2 regions of the Bacterioplanoides sp. SCSIO 12839 genome follow, and region 1 is predicted to be linked to the other one. Evidence: predicted binding sites of a transcription regulator. Region 1 holds the regulator's gene; the other holds the start of a gene.
The links. The regulator FliA, encoded in region 1, starts transcription of late flagellar genes. The targets are predictions, from matches to a motif close to CTAAAGTTNNNNNNNNNNCNGCCGATA.
Positions count from the first base shown of each region.

Region 2: the regulator FliA is predicted to act here: its motif matches at 2,043-2,069, upstream of KFF03_RS05965 (DUF5610 domain-containing protein).

Region 1 covers NZ_CP073745.1:699,904-708,180, forward strand. The annotation lists gene flhA (flagellar biosynthesis protein FlhA) at 1-240, shown strand, start outside; gene flhF (flagellar biosynthesis protein FlhF) at 300-1,736, shown strand; gene KFF03_RS03335 (MinD/ParA family protein) at 1,743-2,561, shown strand; gene KFF03_RS03340 (RNA polymerase sigma factor FliA) at 2,565-3,296, shown strand; gene cheY (chemotaxis response regulator CheY) at 3,531-3,917, shown strand; gene KFF03_RS03350 (protein phosphatase CheZ) at 3,933-4,727, shown strand; gene KFF03_RS03355 (chemotaxis protein CheA) at 4,740-6,986, shown strand; gene KFF03_RS03360 (chemotaxis response regulator protein-glutamate methylesterase) at 7,087-8,103, shown strand; gene KFF03_RS03365 (flagellar motor protein) at 8,115-8,277, shown strand, end outside.
Region 2 covers NZ_CP073745.1:1,278,014-1,286,290, forward strand. The annotation lists gene KFF03_RS05950 (MaoC family dehydratase) at 1-399, opposite strand, end outside; gene KFF03_RS05955 (AraC family transcriptional regulator) at 571-1,596, shown strand; gene KFF03_RS05960 (hypothetical protein) at 1,712-1,996, shown strand; gene KFF03_RS05965 (DUF5610 domain-containing protein) at 2,104-3,183, shown strand; gene KFF03_RS05970 (glutaredoxin family protein) at 3,261-3,506, shown strand; gene KFF03_RS05975 (hypothetical protein) at 3,521-4,228, shown strand; gene KFF03_RS05980 (ComEA family DNA-binding protein) at 4,293-4,580, opposite strand; gene topA (type I DNA topoisomerase) at 4,771-7,458, opposite strand; gene KFF03_RS05990 (hypothetical protein) at 7,732-8,277, shown strand, end outside.

The sequences.
Region 1 (8,277 bases):
TATGGCCTGATCCTAGAGCCAGGCATGGCAGAAACGTTACAGCGTTCTCTGGCTGATGCGGCACAGGAGCAAGAGATGGCAGGTCGTCCGGCGGTGTTATTGGTGACATCACAATTACGGGCGGCAATGGCGGAATTTATCCGTAATGGCATCGAGGCATTAACCGTGTTGGCGTATCAGGAAATACCGGATAACAAGAGTATTACCATCGTTGCTAACGTGGGCGCTCAGAACAATTAATTTTTTACCGACAGCCATCAGCCGGTTGCTGATATCAACATAATTAACGGGGTTGGATAATGAAAGTGAAACGCTTTGTTGCTGCCAATATGCAGCTTGCCCTACGCAAGGTTTCTCAGGAATTGGGAGCCGATGCGGTGATTATGTCGAGCAAAAAAGTGGCTGAAGGGTTTGAAGTCGTGGCGGCGCTGGATTATCAATCAGGGGCATCGGAAGAAAACCCGGATGTCGCCCGTCAGCTGGAATTACAGCGCGAGCTGGAAGCGGTAAAAGCCAGTCGTGAAGTGACGTCAGATGGACATGCTTCTGATGAGCAATCTTTGGACAAACAGCAACGACTTCAGTACGCCCGTTCTTCGGATGTCAGCTCAGCAGAAGGGCTGAAAGATGTGTTGCAGGGGCTGAAGCAGAAAAGCTACAGCAATACCTCTCAGCGCCCGGCTCAGGCATCGGCTTCCTCTTCATCACCGGCTTCAACACAAGACTCGGTTAAGCCAGCTGCTGATCTGAGTGCAGTGCAGTCATTGGGGGAGCGGGTTAAAGCCTCCGAAGCACGTTATGGCAATGCCATGAGCGCCATGAGTGATGAGTTACGTGAACTAAAAAACTGGATGGTCAGCCATCAGGGCAGCGCCTGGGATACTGGCCGTCCTCTGACCTGGCAGCAGTCTCAGTTATGGCAGCGTTGTCAGGATGTGGGTCTGGAGCCGGCCTGGGCTGATCGCATTGCCAGCCAGATTGATGATGGTCAAGCGATGGAACAAGCCTGGCAACAGGCATTGAAATTAATCGCAGCCGATTTACCTGTTGCGCCACCTCAACTGCTGGAAGAAGGCGGACGTTACGCTTTGGTAGGGCCAACCGGGGCGGGCAAAACCACCACCATTGGTAAACTGGCGGCGCAGTTTGTGATTCATCACGGCGCTGATTCGGTCGCACTGATCACGCTGGACAATTATCGTGTCGCAGCCCACGACCAGATCAGCACCTTCTCACGTTTGTTAGGCGTGACACTGCACAAAGTTCACAACGAAAAAGAACTCAAAAATGCGCTGCTGAAAACCCAGGATAAAAAGCTGGTGTTGGTGGATAGTGCGGGATTAGCCAGTCAGGACGCACATTTTCAGACACAATTGTCTATGCTTAAACGAGCGGGCTCTGGCCTGAAGAAATTGTTGGTACTGCCACTGACCAGTCAGGGGCGTTGCCTGCAGGAAAATTATGAACATTTTAAAGCAGCTGGCCTGGTTGGCTGCGTATTTACCAAACTGGATGAGTGTTTCAGCCTGGGCCCTGCGATGAGTGTAGCGGCCTTGACCCAGCTGCCCGTCACCATTGTTACCGATGGGCCGCATATTCCGGATGATGTGCATTACCCGGAAGCGGATAAGCTGGTAAAACTGGCCGAACAAATGGCCCGTATGGCGCGTACCCGCTGGCAAGCGGCGGAAGCCATGCATCTGGCGACTCAATCCCGTTTTCAACAAGGAGCATAATCGGATATGTCGAGGCATCCCGTACAAGTGATCGCTGTCACCGGTGGTAAAGGCGGCGTGGGCAAAAGTAATGTATCGGTGAACCTGGCTATTTCGCTGGCTGAGATGGGCCGTCGTGTGGTGGTACTGGATGCCGATCTGGGCCTGGCCAATATTGATATTCTGTTAGGCATCAGCTCAACCAAAACCATTGAAAACGTGTTGCAGGGTGAGTGCGAGTTACGTGATGTGATGGTGAGAGGGCCGGGTGGAATCCGTATTGTTCCGGCGTCTTCTGGTACGCAAAAACTGTCGCAATTAAATGCGATGGAACATGCGGGCCTGATTCAGGCATTCAGCGATATCGGTGATGATATTGACGTATTGATTGTTGATACCGCCGCGGGCATCTCGGATACAGTGATGAGTTTTGTTCGCGCTGCGCAGGAAGTGCTGATGGTGGTAACGGATGAACCCACTTCCATCACCGATGCCTACGCACAAATCAAATTACTGAACCGGGATTACGGTGTGTTCCGGTTCCGTATCATTGCCAACATGGTGAAGTCTCCCCAGGAAGGTAATGCGTTATTCGGTAAGCTGACGAAAGTGACGGATCGTTTTCTCGATGTTGCCATGCAGTACGTTGGCGCGATTCCTCAGGATGATGCCATCAAACGTGCGGTACAGCGCCAGAAAGCCGTGGTGGATGCTTACCCTCGGGCAAAAGCGTCGACGGCATTTAAAGCGTTGGCGAAAAAAGTGGATTCCTGGCCATTGCCAGCGACACCGCGTGGTCATCTGGAATTTTTTGTTGATCGGCTGGTGCAGGAAACAGAGGCTTGATTTGTGTCTGCTGGAAGTTGTCTGGTGTATAGCGAAGTTCAGAATAATAATGTCGACGAATTGATTCGTCAGCATGCACCGCTGGTAAAACGTATTGCCCATCATATGCTGGGGCGTTTACCAGACAGTGTGCAGGTGGATGATCTGATTCAGTCGGGCATGATTGGTTTGCTCGAAGCGGCGCGTAAATACGATGGCGGCAAAGGTGCCAGCTTTGAAACTTATGCCGGTATTCGTATTCGTGGTGCCATGCTGGACGAAATTCGTCGTGGCGATTGGGCACCCCGTTCGGTGCACCGTAACAGCCGCCGTATTTCCGATGCGATTAAACAAATTGAAAGTGTCAAAGGACGAGATGCTGAAGATGCAGAGGTGGCGGAGCATCTGGGCATTTCTCAGGAAGAGTATCACTCGATATTGCAGGACAGCGCTGGCTGTCGTCTGTTCAGCTATGAAGAAGTGCTGGAAAAAACCGAATCCGGTGCCGATGTGTTTGTGGGTGAAAACCCCAATCCTCTGGAAGGCATTGAGCGCGGTGCGTTTCAGCAACACCTGGCCGAAGCCATTAAGCTGTTACCAGAGCGTGAGCAGTTGGTATTGGCACTCTACTACGATGAAGAACTCAACCTGAAAGAGATTGGCGCAGTGCTGGGCGTTAGTGAAAGCCGGGTTAGTCAGCTACACAGTCAGGCTGCGGCACGATTACGTTCCCGTTTGACTGACTGGATTCACTAGCCTTAACAGCACCTGGCCGCTCTTGTCCTGTCGTAACCTGCTTCATGCACTGTTTTATCATGTTTATCTAACTTGCTGATAATCAAGGAAACTTGTCCTGTTTCCCATTTCTGATCAGTAATCGTAAAAGAATCCTCCTTATCCCTGATTCCTTTCTGGATAAAGCACCGACAAGGTCTACACTAAATCTTAGTAACGACTTGGAATGTGCAAAGTCGATTAGTGGAGGTCGTTTTGGACAAAAATATGAAGATTCTTATCGTTGATGATTTTTCTACGATGAGACGAATTGTCAAAAATTTACTGCGTGATCTGGGCTTCACCAATACCGCAGAAGCCGATGACGGTACAACCGCGCTGCCAATGCTGGAAAACGGAGACTTCGATTTTCTGGTTACCGATTGGAATATGCCGGGCATGACGGGCCTCGATCTGTTGAAAAAGGTTCGGGCGGATGATCGCCTGAAATCTTTGCCGGTATTGATGGTGACTGCAGAAGCGAAGCGTGATCAGATCGTGGCTGCAGCACAGGCGGGTGTTAACGGATACGTAGTGAAACCATTTACTGCCGCTGTCCTAAAGGAAAAAATCGATAAGATTTTTGAACGCGTCGAAGGCTAACCGGAAGGCAAACTCATGGCTGATAACACAGCTGATAGCAAAGAACCGGGAGACAGCCACGAAGTTGGCTCCGAGATTCGTTCGCTGGCAGAAAATATGTTGAAGCAGCTCGAAGGTGGCAACCTTGGCAAAGCCGTTGCCATGGTAAACGATCTGAATGAATTACGTGATCGCACCTTATACAACGAGATTGGTCTGCTGACGCGAGCGCTGCACGAATCCATTAAAAATCTGAAGATTGACTCCATTGGTGCTGGTTCTGAAATAGAACACGCAACGGATAAGCTCGCTTATGTGGTTGAAATGACCGATAAGTCGGCCAACCGCACCATGGATCTTGTGGATGCCAGTTTGCCTTTGGCAGCTGATATTCACAATCGTGCTGCCGATTTGTCGGTTCAGTGGCAGCGCTTTTTAAATAAAGAATTAAAACCTGAAGAATTTCGTTCATTGACCAAATCAATCAATGTTTTTCTGCAAGACAGTGCCCAGCAGTCACAAACGCTGCAAGGCCAGTTATCCGACATTATGTTGGCGCAGGATTTTCAGGATTTAACCGGCCAGGTCATTCATAAAGTGGCTGAACTGGTGCGTGAAGTGGAAACCCGGTTAGTGAACCTGGTAGCGATGGCAGGGCATATTGACTCCATCACGGGAATCACTCATTCGGATTTAGAGTCTGTCACTGAAGAGGCGGTCGCTGAAGAAGCAGATATTGTTGCTGAAGGCCCGCAGATTAACAAAGACAGTGATGATGTAGTGAGCAGCCAGGATGACGTTGATGATTTGTTATCCAGTCTTGGCTTTTAAAGGAGCTAACGGATGAGTTTCGATGCAGATGAAGAAATCCTCCAGGATTTTTTGATTGAAGCCGGAGAAATTCTTGAATTACTCTCCGAGCAGCTCGTCGATCTTGAACAACGACCCGATGATAATGATCTGTTAAACGCTATTTTCCGTGGGTTTCACACGGTCAAAGGTGGCGCAGGTTTCTTGCAGTTAAATGCGCTGGTTGATTGTTGTCATGCCGCTGAAAACGTGTTCGATACCTTGCGTAATGGTAATCGTAGCGTTAATCCGGATTTGATGGATGTGGTGTTGCAAGCGCTGGACTCAGTCAACGAAATGTTCGAGAGCGTGCGTTCCGGTGCTGAGCCAGAAGCGGCAGATCCCGCGTTAATTGAGCGCTTACATCAGCTGGCATTGCCAGAAGGTGAAGGTGACTCGTCACCGGCTGCTGAAGAGGTTGCGCCAGAACCGGAAGCCGTTGAGCCGGTTGTTGCCGAAGAAACGCCAGTTACAGAAGCGTCAACATCAATACCAATACCAACGCCATCAGAAAGCGACTCGGGCGACATCACCGACGATGAATTTGAGCAGTTATTGGATGCCTTAGATGGTGCTCCGGCAGAGGCAGCCTCTGGCACTGCTCCGGCTGCAGATGATGGTGCTGAGCTGTTTATTGATGTTGACGGTGCTGCTGGTGCTGACGACGGTGATGACGAAATTACGGAAGATGAATTTGAAGCTTTGCTGGATCAGATCCATGGCAAAGGTAAACACATCAGCGCTGATGATGCCAAACAAGCGGCAGCTGAGCCTGAAGTCGCGGCTGAGCCGGCGACGCCGTCATCGGGTGATGACCTGATTACCGATTCCGAATTTGAAGAGCTGTTGGATCGTTTACATGGAAAAGGGAAACACTCAGCAGCGGCGGATGAGTCTTCCGCTAAAGAAAAAGCGCCAGAGTCCGTTGCTGAAGTAACCCAATCAGCGCCTAAGCCAGCACCAAAAGCGGAGCCCAAGCCACAGCCTAAGCCGGAACCCAAAGCGGCTGCGGCAAAACCAGCGGCTGCAAAACCTGCTGCGAAGCGCCCGGCTGATAAAGACAGTGCTCCACAAGCTGAAGCCACGGTACGGGTTGATACCAAGCGCCTGGATGACATCATGAACATGGTGGGCGAGCTGGTGTTGGTGCGAAACCGCCTGGTTCGTTTAGGGCTGAAGAGCAACGACGAATCGATGTCGAAAGCCGTGGCTAACCTGGATGTGGTGACGGGCGACCTACAGGCATCGGTGATGAAAACCCGGATGCAACCAATCAAAAAAGTGTTTGGTCGTTTCCCTCGGGTTGTACGTGACCTGGCTCGTCAGCTGAAGAAAGAAATTAACCTTGAACTGCGCGGCGAAGAAACCGATCTGGATAAAAATCTGGTTGAAGCCTTAGCCGACCCCTTGGTTCACCTGGTGCGTAACGCGGTTGACCACGGTGTGGAAATGCCAGACGTGCGTGAGCAGGCCGGTAAGGCACGTGTGGGTACCGTCGTGTTGTCAGCTGAACAGGAAGGGGACCATATTCTGCTGATCATCGAAGATGATGGTGGTGGTATGGATGCTGACGTGTTGCGCCGTAAAGCGGTTGAAAAAGGTGTGATGGATCAGGATGCGGCTGATCGCCTGACTGAAAATGAGTGTTACAACCTGATTTTTGCGCCAGGCTTCTCCACTAAAGAGCAGATCTCGGATGTGTCGGGTCGTGGTGTTGGCATGGATGTGGTGAAAACCAAAATTACCCAGCTGAACGGTACCATCAACATCGATTCGGAAATGGGTAAAGGCACCAGTATCCGTATCAAAGTGCCGCTGACTCTGGCGATCATGCCAACGCTGATGGTGATGCTGAAAGATCAGGCATTTGCTTTCCCGCTGGTGAGTGTGAACGAAATTTTTCACCTGGATCTGACGCAGACCAATATTGTGGATGGTCAGGAAGTGGTTGTTGTGCGTGAAAAGCCGGTACCACTTTTCCACCTCAAACGTTGGTTAGTGAAAGGTGAAGCCCATGCCAAAGCCGATGAAACGGCGCATGTTGTGGTGGTGTCGGTCGGTACCAAACGGGTTGGCTTCGTGGTGGATCAGCTTATTGGCCAGGAAGAAGTGGTTATCAAACCGCTGGGCAAAATGTTGCATGGCACTGCCGGCATGGCCGGGGCCACGATTACGGGTGACGGCCGCATTGCTTTGATTCTGGATATTCCAAGTATGCTGAATCACTACTCATCACGCTAGCGTGTGATGAGTAGCCTGAATAAGGTTTTTCCTGTGTCACAGGGTGCCGCATTAATAATCTATCTCGTCAACTGAGCGAGGTGTTATCGAGGAAATTTGAGTGACGATTCGTGTTCTGGTGGTGGATGATTCCGGCTTTTTCCGACGTCGGGTTTCTGAAATTATTAATGCCGATGGCCGTATGGAGGTTGTTGGTGATGCGGCTAATGGCCGTGAAGCGGTTGAATTAAACGAGTCGCTTAAGCCGGATGTGATCACGATGGATTACGAAATGCCGGTGATGGATGGCATCACTGCCGTACGTACCATCATGCAGCAGCGCCCGGTTCCTATTCTGATGTTTTCTTCGCTGACCTTTGAAGGTGCCCGGGTGACATTGGACGCACTGGATGCTGGTGCACTCGATTTTTTATCCAAAAATTTTGACGCCATTGCCAAAGGTACGGCGGAAGTTCGTAAAGCTCTGACCAATAAAATTGCTGGCGTGGCTAAAAATCAGACCCGGGTGATGCCGTCGGCTGCTGCTCCAGTGGCTCCCAAGCCTGTGGGGAAAAAAGAGCTGGTGATGATTGGTACCTCTACCGGTGGTCCGGCAGCCCTGCAGACTTTGTTCAAGGCCATCCCGGCTGGCTTTAAAACCCCCATTGTGATTGTTCAGCACATGCCAGGTTCATTTACCAAAGCCTTTGCTGAACGTTTAAATGCCATGAGCCCGTTAACGGTGAAAGAAGCGGAAGAAGGTGACCTGTTGAAACCGGGTCATGTCTATGTGGCTCCGGGTGGTATGCAGCTGATGGTGGACAAACGGAATGGCGGTTCTATTCATATTCATGAGAGTGATCAGCGGGTGAATTACCGTCCCAGTGTTGATATTGCCTTTGCATCCGCTGCCAAACATTTTGGCCGCAGTACTCTGGGGGTGGTGTTAACTGGCATGGGGTCTGATGGTAAGGAAGGCGCGCGATTGCTGAAGCAGGCTGGCTCAACAATCTGGGCTCAGGATGAAGAGAGCAGTGTGATTTTTGGTATGCCGCTGGCTGTTATTAAAGAAGGTCTGAGCGACGATATTCTGCCATTGTCTGATGTTGGGCCGCGGCTCAGTAAAGATATAGGCTGACGGAGCGAAACATGGATCGTTGGAGTTTAGTGATCGTTTTTTTTGCCCTGGCTGTGGTTGTGACAGGGCATACCCTTGAAGGAGGAGCGTTAAGCTTACTCTGGAATCCAGCGGCGGCTCTGATTGTGTTTGCCGGTTCATTTTTTGCCGCACTGGCGCAAATTCCAAAAGCCT
Region 2 (8,277 bases), 580 kb from region 1:
TTCCAGCCCTTTGTCCGTTTGTCTGTGTGCTGAGCAGTAACAACGAATTGCCAACTCTTCCGATGCATATATGCCTCGGTATTGGGTGATATGGTTGCGTATGTGCACCAGCCCCATCAGTGCCAATGGGAAATCTTTGTGCAGCATCAGCTCCATATGCAGTGGAAACGCCAGGATATGGAGATACGTAATCGGTAACACGGTAGATGGTGCGTGAAAGCCACAGAGCCTGGCGTATTCAGCCACTTTTTTGTGGTCGACCTTTACATGCGTCAGCAGTGCTTCGTGAGAGGGGAAGCTCAGGTCGTCAGTTGTTGAGCGCTTGGGCATCACAGCACGTGCATACTGACCGATAATGCCGGGGACATCCCGAAAAAGAAGTGTTTTGGCCTGATTCACAGTGGCTACTCCAGAGTTAGCTGCTTAGCAATAGCTATTGAGTGTAAAGCGCTTTGGCTAAAGCCCATTGGCAACGTCTTTTGTCACGTGCGTCATATTGGTCAATAACACTTGCAGACATGGTTTGATCTGGCAAAATCCGGCCATACTCATGAGGAAATTCAATCACTTATGTCCAGTGGAATAGCGGAATTACGTGACTCAGGCATTATGATTCAGCTGGCTTATCAGGCTATGTTGAAGATGGACCTTGATGTGGCGGCCATCGTAAAGCGGTTGGGGATCACGCCGGAATTAATTTCTGACCGGAACGCCCGGACTCCGCATGCCGCGCAGCCTGTTTTCTGGCAAGTGCTGGAAGATGAAAGTGGTGACGCGGATATTGGTTTGCATCTGGGGGAGCATTTACCGGCTTACCAGGGACAGGTGCTGCAGTACCTGTTTTTATCCAGCCCTACCTTTGGTGATGGTTTAAATCGTTCTCTTAATTACCAGCGTCTTTTAAGTGATGCATCGCAGTCCAGTCTTGGGCACGAGGGTGATGAAATTTATATCCGTGTTGGCACGGCAACGGATCTGACGTCTTCTCTGCGGCACTTGTCAGAATGTATGGTGTTGGGATTGATTCAATTTTTTCAGCATGTCACAGATAATGCTTTCCGGCCTTCCCGTATTCATTTCTCGCATCAGAAACCCAGCTCTGACGCTGAGCACCAGCGAATTTTTCAATGTCCGGTGATTTTTGAAGCGGCAGAAGTCCGCATCTATTTTGATCAATCATTAATGGCACAGCCTTCTTCGCATGCAGAACCTGAGCTGTTGCAATTACATGAAAAACTGGCCAGTGAGCATGTGGCTAAACTGGAACGCCAGGATATTGTTTCCAAAGTGTATAAAGTGTTTGGTGAAATGCTCGAGACGGGTCAGGTCAGTCTTGATGATGTGGCTGCCCGGTTGGAAATCAAACCGCGAACGTTGCGGACACGTCTGACAGAAGCAGGTACCAACTTTAATCAGCTATTAGCCAATTACCGCTGCAACCTGGCTAAACGTTTGCTGGCCGGAACGGATGAAAGCATTGATGAAATTGTCTATCTGACGGGTTTTTCTGAACCCAGTACCTTTTATCGGGCTTTTAAACGCTGGACGGAACAAACCCCTGTTGAATACCGCAACCAGCGTAAAAGCAGCCAGTAGTTCAGATTGGTGATAAAAATTCACTAAACTGTTTATTTTTTGAACTTTATCTTCGTCTGAGCCCAGTCCATCTTAGTAAGGTGTTTAAAACTGAATGATGAATCTGAGGTTCTTTATGTCTGGTGAAAAATTATCCTTGATCAAACCACTGGTCGATCATCTGGCGCAGGTGGGGAACACCAATATCTGGCGTAATGAGTTAGCTGATGCGGGTGTGATGACACTGGAAGAAACCATGGCACTGGATGAACATGCTTGCCGCGCCGCTTTTAAAGCGATGAAAATGACCCAGTTGTTATACTCAACAACCCGGGAAGTTCTCGACGAGCTTGAAAATCATCAGGTGAGTTGGTCGGTTGATTTTGCCGATGATTTTCAGCAAGGCGCGATTTGTTACTGAAGCGTCTATGTTGTTGTACCAAGCCGCAGTGATGCGGCTTTTTTCGTTAAAGAATGACTATGCATAGCCGATAACAGGGTAATAGCACTGTATTCGGACGTTACGTTATGGCCATTTCACTCAATCCCAGCCAATTTGGTTTTCTCAGCTCTGAAAAGCCGTCATTTGCTAATCGTGATTCCTCTTCGGCCAACCCAAATGCTACAAACACCGTATCACAGCCAACATCTGCAGAGGCCCGTGAAGTCAGCCGTGCTGACCGTCAGTCAGCACAACAAACAGCCGATAATATGTTGGGCTTTATTGGTCGTGATATTGAGCGCTTGCGCGCAGCTGGAGCTTCCGAGGAACGAATTGCTGAACGCGTTGCGGCCGCCCGTGAAGGGGTTGCCAAAGGCTATGCCGAAGGTGAGTCTATTTTACAGGGGCGTGGGTTATTAAATGAGGAGCTGCAACAAGAGTTGGATGCCGGGCGTAGCCTGATTGAAGATGGGTTGGATCGATTGGCAGCGGGTGAGTCATTAGCAGAGATCAACGCGCCGGCAGATCAGTCTGGGTTACCTCCCGCGATTGCGGGTCAGTCGCAATTAAACGTCGCTAACAGCCTGTCTCTGGAGGTTTTCACCCGAGATGGGGATCGTGTCACCGTATCTTTTGCTCAGTCTGAATCCCGTTCATCGTCATTTGCGTCAGGCCAGATCAGCGTCAGTAGCAGCAGTCAATCAGGTTATGAGTTATCCGTTGAGGGTAACCTGGATGAAGATGAAAAAGCGGCTTTAACCAGCTTATTTGATTCAGTACAGGATCTGAGTGAACGCTTCTTTTCCGGTGATTTGGGCGGTGCGCTTGAGCAGGCGATGGAGCTGGGGTTTGATGGTAATGAGTTGGCTTCACTCAGTCTGAATCTGACTCAGCAAACATTTGCGTCCTCAACACGTGCTTATTCCGATATTCAGCCACAACTGCCTACTGAGCAGCTGGAAAGCCTGAAATCCCCTCTGGCTTCTTATGTAGATGCTTATGTCGCGGCCATTGATAAAGCCTCAGCACTTGAAAAGCCTGAGGACACCTTACAGCAACTGGTGAATCAGCTGCTGCCTGAAGAAGATCGCTTGCCCATTTGGAATGAATTCCATCAGGGGTTACAAGCGGCGACCAACCTGGCTGGATTATTTCAGCAAAACTGATTTGATATCCGGGCGGCTAAATAACGACTTCTCCCGAAAAATTCTCGCTATAATGTGAACGTTTTGCGGAGAAATGTATGTCGTATGTATTGTTCAGCACGGAAGCGTGTCACTTGTGTGAATTAGCGCAGCAAGTCATCGTTGACGTTGCGGCTTCAATGCCGGTTGAAATTTATATTGAAGACATCAGTGAATCTGAATCTCTGGTACAGCAATATGGTACCCGCATTCCTGTACTGAAAAACGAAACCAATGGGCGGGAACTGGACTGGCCATTTACCCACTCCGAATTATTGAAATGGCTCTCGGGCCAGCAAACCTGAAAAAGGAGAATTCTATGCGTTTAATGTTGGCTGCCCTGGCTTTATCAAGCCTGGTTGGTTGCGCTTCTAACCAGTTATCACAAACGGGTGAAGCGGTGTATTACGCATTACAAACAGACACCAGTCTGCGTAGCTGGGTTGATGCATGCAAAACGGTGAGCACGACATCCAAGCAGCAAGCGTTAATGACCCAGAAAAACTGGTGGAAGCGAAATGGAGCCTTTGTTGAAAGTGCCGATTACGGTTTGACTCATGACATTATCACGGTGACCGATGATCGTGCTGAAACCGGCGCCCGTATGGCGATGGCGATTACCTGGCAGGTGGTTGAAACAGCTGAGCAGGAAGTTGATGAGTTAATGCAAAGCACCAGTAACAAAGAAAGTCTGTGTGATCGTATTCTCTCTCAATACAACGATGGTGAGCGCGATTTACGCGGCAATGAGTCCTTGTACAACAGTCTGGTTGGTTTGCAGCGACGTGCTCAGTCGGGTGGTGAAGACCTGAAAATGAAACAGGCTTCGGTACAGGCTCGCACCGGCAAGGTGTATGGTCGTTCATTTTATGTGGTCGAAAAAATGACCAAGCGCGAAGGTTGCCCGGGGGCTAAAGTACAATTACTGAAAAATGACTGGCCGCATGAAGTGTATGATGCTCGTTGCCCGGATGGCAGTTATCTGCTGGCGCGTTGTGAATGGGGCAATTGCTTAATCGCTGATTAATATTGTGATCTTCTCAGTTAATAAAAAAACAGCCTCAATTGAGGCTGTTTTTTTATGTGTGGGCTTAGTCAGTACTGGTGGCTAACAACGCCCGATTCTTTTCCAGTATGCCTTCACCAATACCCTTAACCAGTACCAGCTCTTCAACCGACGTGAAATTCCCCATATTTTCGCGGTAGGAGACAATAGCTTCTGCTTTGGATTTGCCAATACCGTCCAGCTCAGCTAATTCTTCAGCGCTGGCAGTATTGATATTAATTGAGGCCTGTTCGGGTTGTGTGGCATCGTCGCTGTGCGAGAGAGGTGCTAAAGCCAATGCGGTTGTAAAGGCGAGTGTTTTTATCCATTTCATAATCTTTTCCCTGTCGTTGTTAACGTCTAACGTTATTAAGGTCGTCGTATTAAGAAAATGCCTGACGGATCAGAGCATGACTTGACGCTAACAAGGCTTTGAAAAAGAAAAAATCCGGGAAAAGCACTAATTTAATCAGCGCTTTTCTCGGATTGCAGTATGAATAAAACGGACTTTAGCTACGAAAAAATCAGCTTTTTGCCTTTTTAGCGGCTGGCTTTTTCGCTGCCGTTTTCTTTTTTGGAGCGGCTTTTTTCTTCTCGGTGATAACCCAGGCGCTATCGACAAAATGCGCAGTCCAGCCAGTGGCTTTACCTTCGGCATTTTCCGTCATGACGTACTGTTCTTTGGTCTTGCGACTGTAACGAATCACACTCGGGTTACCGTCGCCATCAGCGCGGGGAGCATCCAGAAGGTAATGATACTTCTGCGGTAGCTCGGCCTGATGTGATAACAACTCTGCCACTTGTGGGGCACGGGTTTCGCGGTTTTTCGGGAATTGGCTGGCGGCTAAGAATAAGCCCGCAGCACCATCACGTAACACGTAGGTATCTTCCACTTTCTGGCAAGCCAACTCCGGCATCGGAATCGGATCCATTTTTGGTGGCGCAGCTTCACCACTTTTCAGTAGCTTACGGGTGTTTTTGCACTCTTCGTTGGTGCAGCCAAAATATTTACCAAAGCGGCCGGATTTCAACTGCATTTCACTGCCGCAGCGATCACATTCCAGTGTTGGGCCGTCGTAACCTTTGATCTTGAACTGACCTTGTTCTACTTCGAAGCCTGAACAGTCTGGGTTATTACCACAAATATGCACTTTGCGGGTTTCGTCTAATAAATAGCTGTCCATCGCTGCATCACAAATTTTGCAGCGGCGTTTGTCCATCAGGCGGCGGCTTTCCGCTTCTTCATCTTCATCGGCGGTGATGGCTTCATCACCTGGAATCAGATTTAGAGTCTGAGTACAGCGTTCTTTCGGTGGCAGACTGTAGCCGGAGCAGCCTAAAAATACCCCGGTTGAACCGGTTCGGATCTGCATGTTGCGAGAACATTTAGGGCATTCGATGTCGGTATCCACCGGCGCATTCGGGCGCATGCCTTCATCGCTACCTGCCACATCCAGCTGGTTTTGGAAGTCGTTGTAGAAGTTATCCAGCACTTGGGTCCAGTTGATTTCGCCATCGGCAATATCATCCAGCTTTTCTTCCATATTGGCGGTGAAGCTGTAATCCATCAGCTCATCAAAGCTTTCCGTCAGGCGACTGGTAACAATATCGCCCATTTTCTCGGCGTAGAAGCGACGGCCTTGCAGGCTGACGTAACCACGATCCTGAATGGTGGAAATAATGGAGGCGTAGGTTGAAGGACGGCCAATGCCACGTTTTTCCAACTCTTTTACCAATGCCGCTTCAGAGAAGCGCGGAGAAGGCTTAGTAAAGTGTTGTTTGGGCAGCAACTCTTGCAGGTTCAACTTCTCACCCTGCTGCACATCCGGCAGCACCTTGTCGTCATCGTTTTTGCTGACTGGCGGTAAGACCTTTAAGTGGCCATCAAAGCGAATCACACGGCCACGGGTTTTTAAATCGTAGTCAGCCGCAGAAACCGTAATGGTGGTGCTGGTGAACTTGGCATCGTTTGTCTGGCAGGCGACAAAACGACGCCAGATTAAGTCGTATAAGCGTTCAGCGTCCGGCTCCATGCTTTTTAAATCACCAGAGCGCAGTTTTACATCGGAAGGACGAATCGCTTCGTGCGCCTCCTGAGCGCCTTCTTTGCTGCTGTACAGGCGTGGTTGTTCCGGTAAATACGCTTCACCCAGTTTATCGGTGATATAACCACGCACGCTATCGATGGCATCCTGACTCAGATTGGTGGAGTCGGTACGCATGTAAGTGATGTAACCAGCTTCGTACAAACGTTGCGCCAGCGTCATGGTTTTCTTAACACTGAAGCCTAAACGGGTACTGGCCGCTTGTTGCAGTGTTGAGGTAATAAAGGGGGCAGCAGGTTTGGAGCTGGTCGGTTTGTCTTCACGGCTTTTAACAATAAAGTCACTGGCACGCAGGGTATCCAGCGCGGCCATGGTGTCAGCTTCGTTGGTAGGGCGGAATTCCTCACCTTTAAACTTCAGCACCTGGGTTTTTAATTCGGTGCCATCGGAGGTGTTCAGCTCAGCAAAGGCTTCCCAGTATTCTTCTGGAATAAAGGCACGAATTTCACGCTCGCGCTCAACAATCAGGCGTACCGCAACGGATTGAACTCGTCCGGCGGATAAACCACGAGCGACTTTTGCCCACAATAATGGCGACACCATAAAACCAACAACACGATCGAGGAAACGACGTGCTTGCTGGGCGTTTACGCGGTTCATGTTCAGCTCTGATGGCTGTTCAAACGCCGCCTGAATGGCTTTTTTGGTGATCTCGTTAAACACCACGCGACGGTAATTTTTGTCTTTTTCGCCGATAATCTCACGAAGGTGCCAGGCGATGGCTTCTCCCTCGCGGTCCAAATCGGTTGCGAGATAGATATGGTCAGCGTCTTTGGCCAGCCGTTTTAATTCATCAACGACCTTTTCTTTACCGGGCAGCACCTGATAGTTGGCTTTCCAGTTGTCTTCCGGGTTAACGCCCATACGACCAATCAATTGTTCTTTGGCCTTACGTTTTTTGTGGGCGGCTTTTTCTTCCGGTGACATCTTGCGGGTCAGTGCGGCTTGTTTGGCGCGCTCTTTCGGGTCGGTGGTTTTCCCTGAACCGGATGTAGGGAGATCGCGCACATGACCAACACTGGACTTAACAACATAGTCCTTGCCCAGATATTTGTTGATGGTTTTAGCCTTGGCAGGCGATTCCACGATAACCAGCGATTTACCCATGTCCTTTGTTTTACCCTCAGTAGTTGTCATTTTCAGTTGACATTGTCAGACACTAAGACGCGACACTTTAATCGTAAACCCCGGGGGGTGGTCAAGCTTTGTGTTTCACATTAGCGGCCAATCACTCAATATCTGCAGCCTTCAGGGTGTTTAACACATGCTCAGAACGGGCTCAGATTGAGTTTGATGCTGCGAATTGTTGATTCGTTGCTAAACTGATTGCAGCGTTGGCTTTTTCAGGAATAGCACAAAATTGAGGGTTGTTAATAGTTTATGTCGGCGATTGGTTTAGTTGTAGCGATTGCTCTGCCGATAATGTTGGTGTTATTTGGCCTTGTCATCGCAGGCAGAAGGCAGCAGGCGGAATACCAGAAACGAGCGCAGGCGAGGGCCATTAAAACGGCGGCAGAAGATCTGCTAGAGGCGCTTGAGTTCCTGATCATGGTGGATAACTTCAAAGAAGTTCAGCTGGTGGTACTGGAGCGGGTTGCTTACTTTTATCAGCGTTATCGTGAGTCGTTGCCGAAAAAAGATGCTGCAGCGGCGGATGAATTTCACTCAGAGCAATATCAGCAAAAAATTGAAGCGGGCAATTCGGTGCGCAAGGTGCTGAAAAGTGACCGTGAAATTCGCTATGCCAAACAGCAGTTTTCCCGGGTGTTAAAAGCGTTGGGGCCAATGGTTAAACAAAAGCAGATCTCTGAAACCGCGATGATGGAGTATCGCCGTTACCTGCGCATGACTTTGCTTGAACGAGAAGTGGATACTTACACTGCCCAGGGAGATGTTGCCGCCAAGCGCAGCGATGTGGTGACGGCG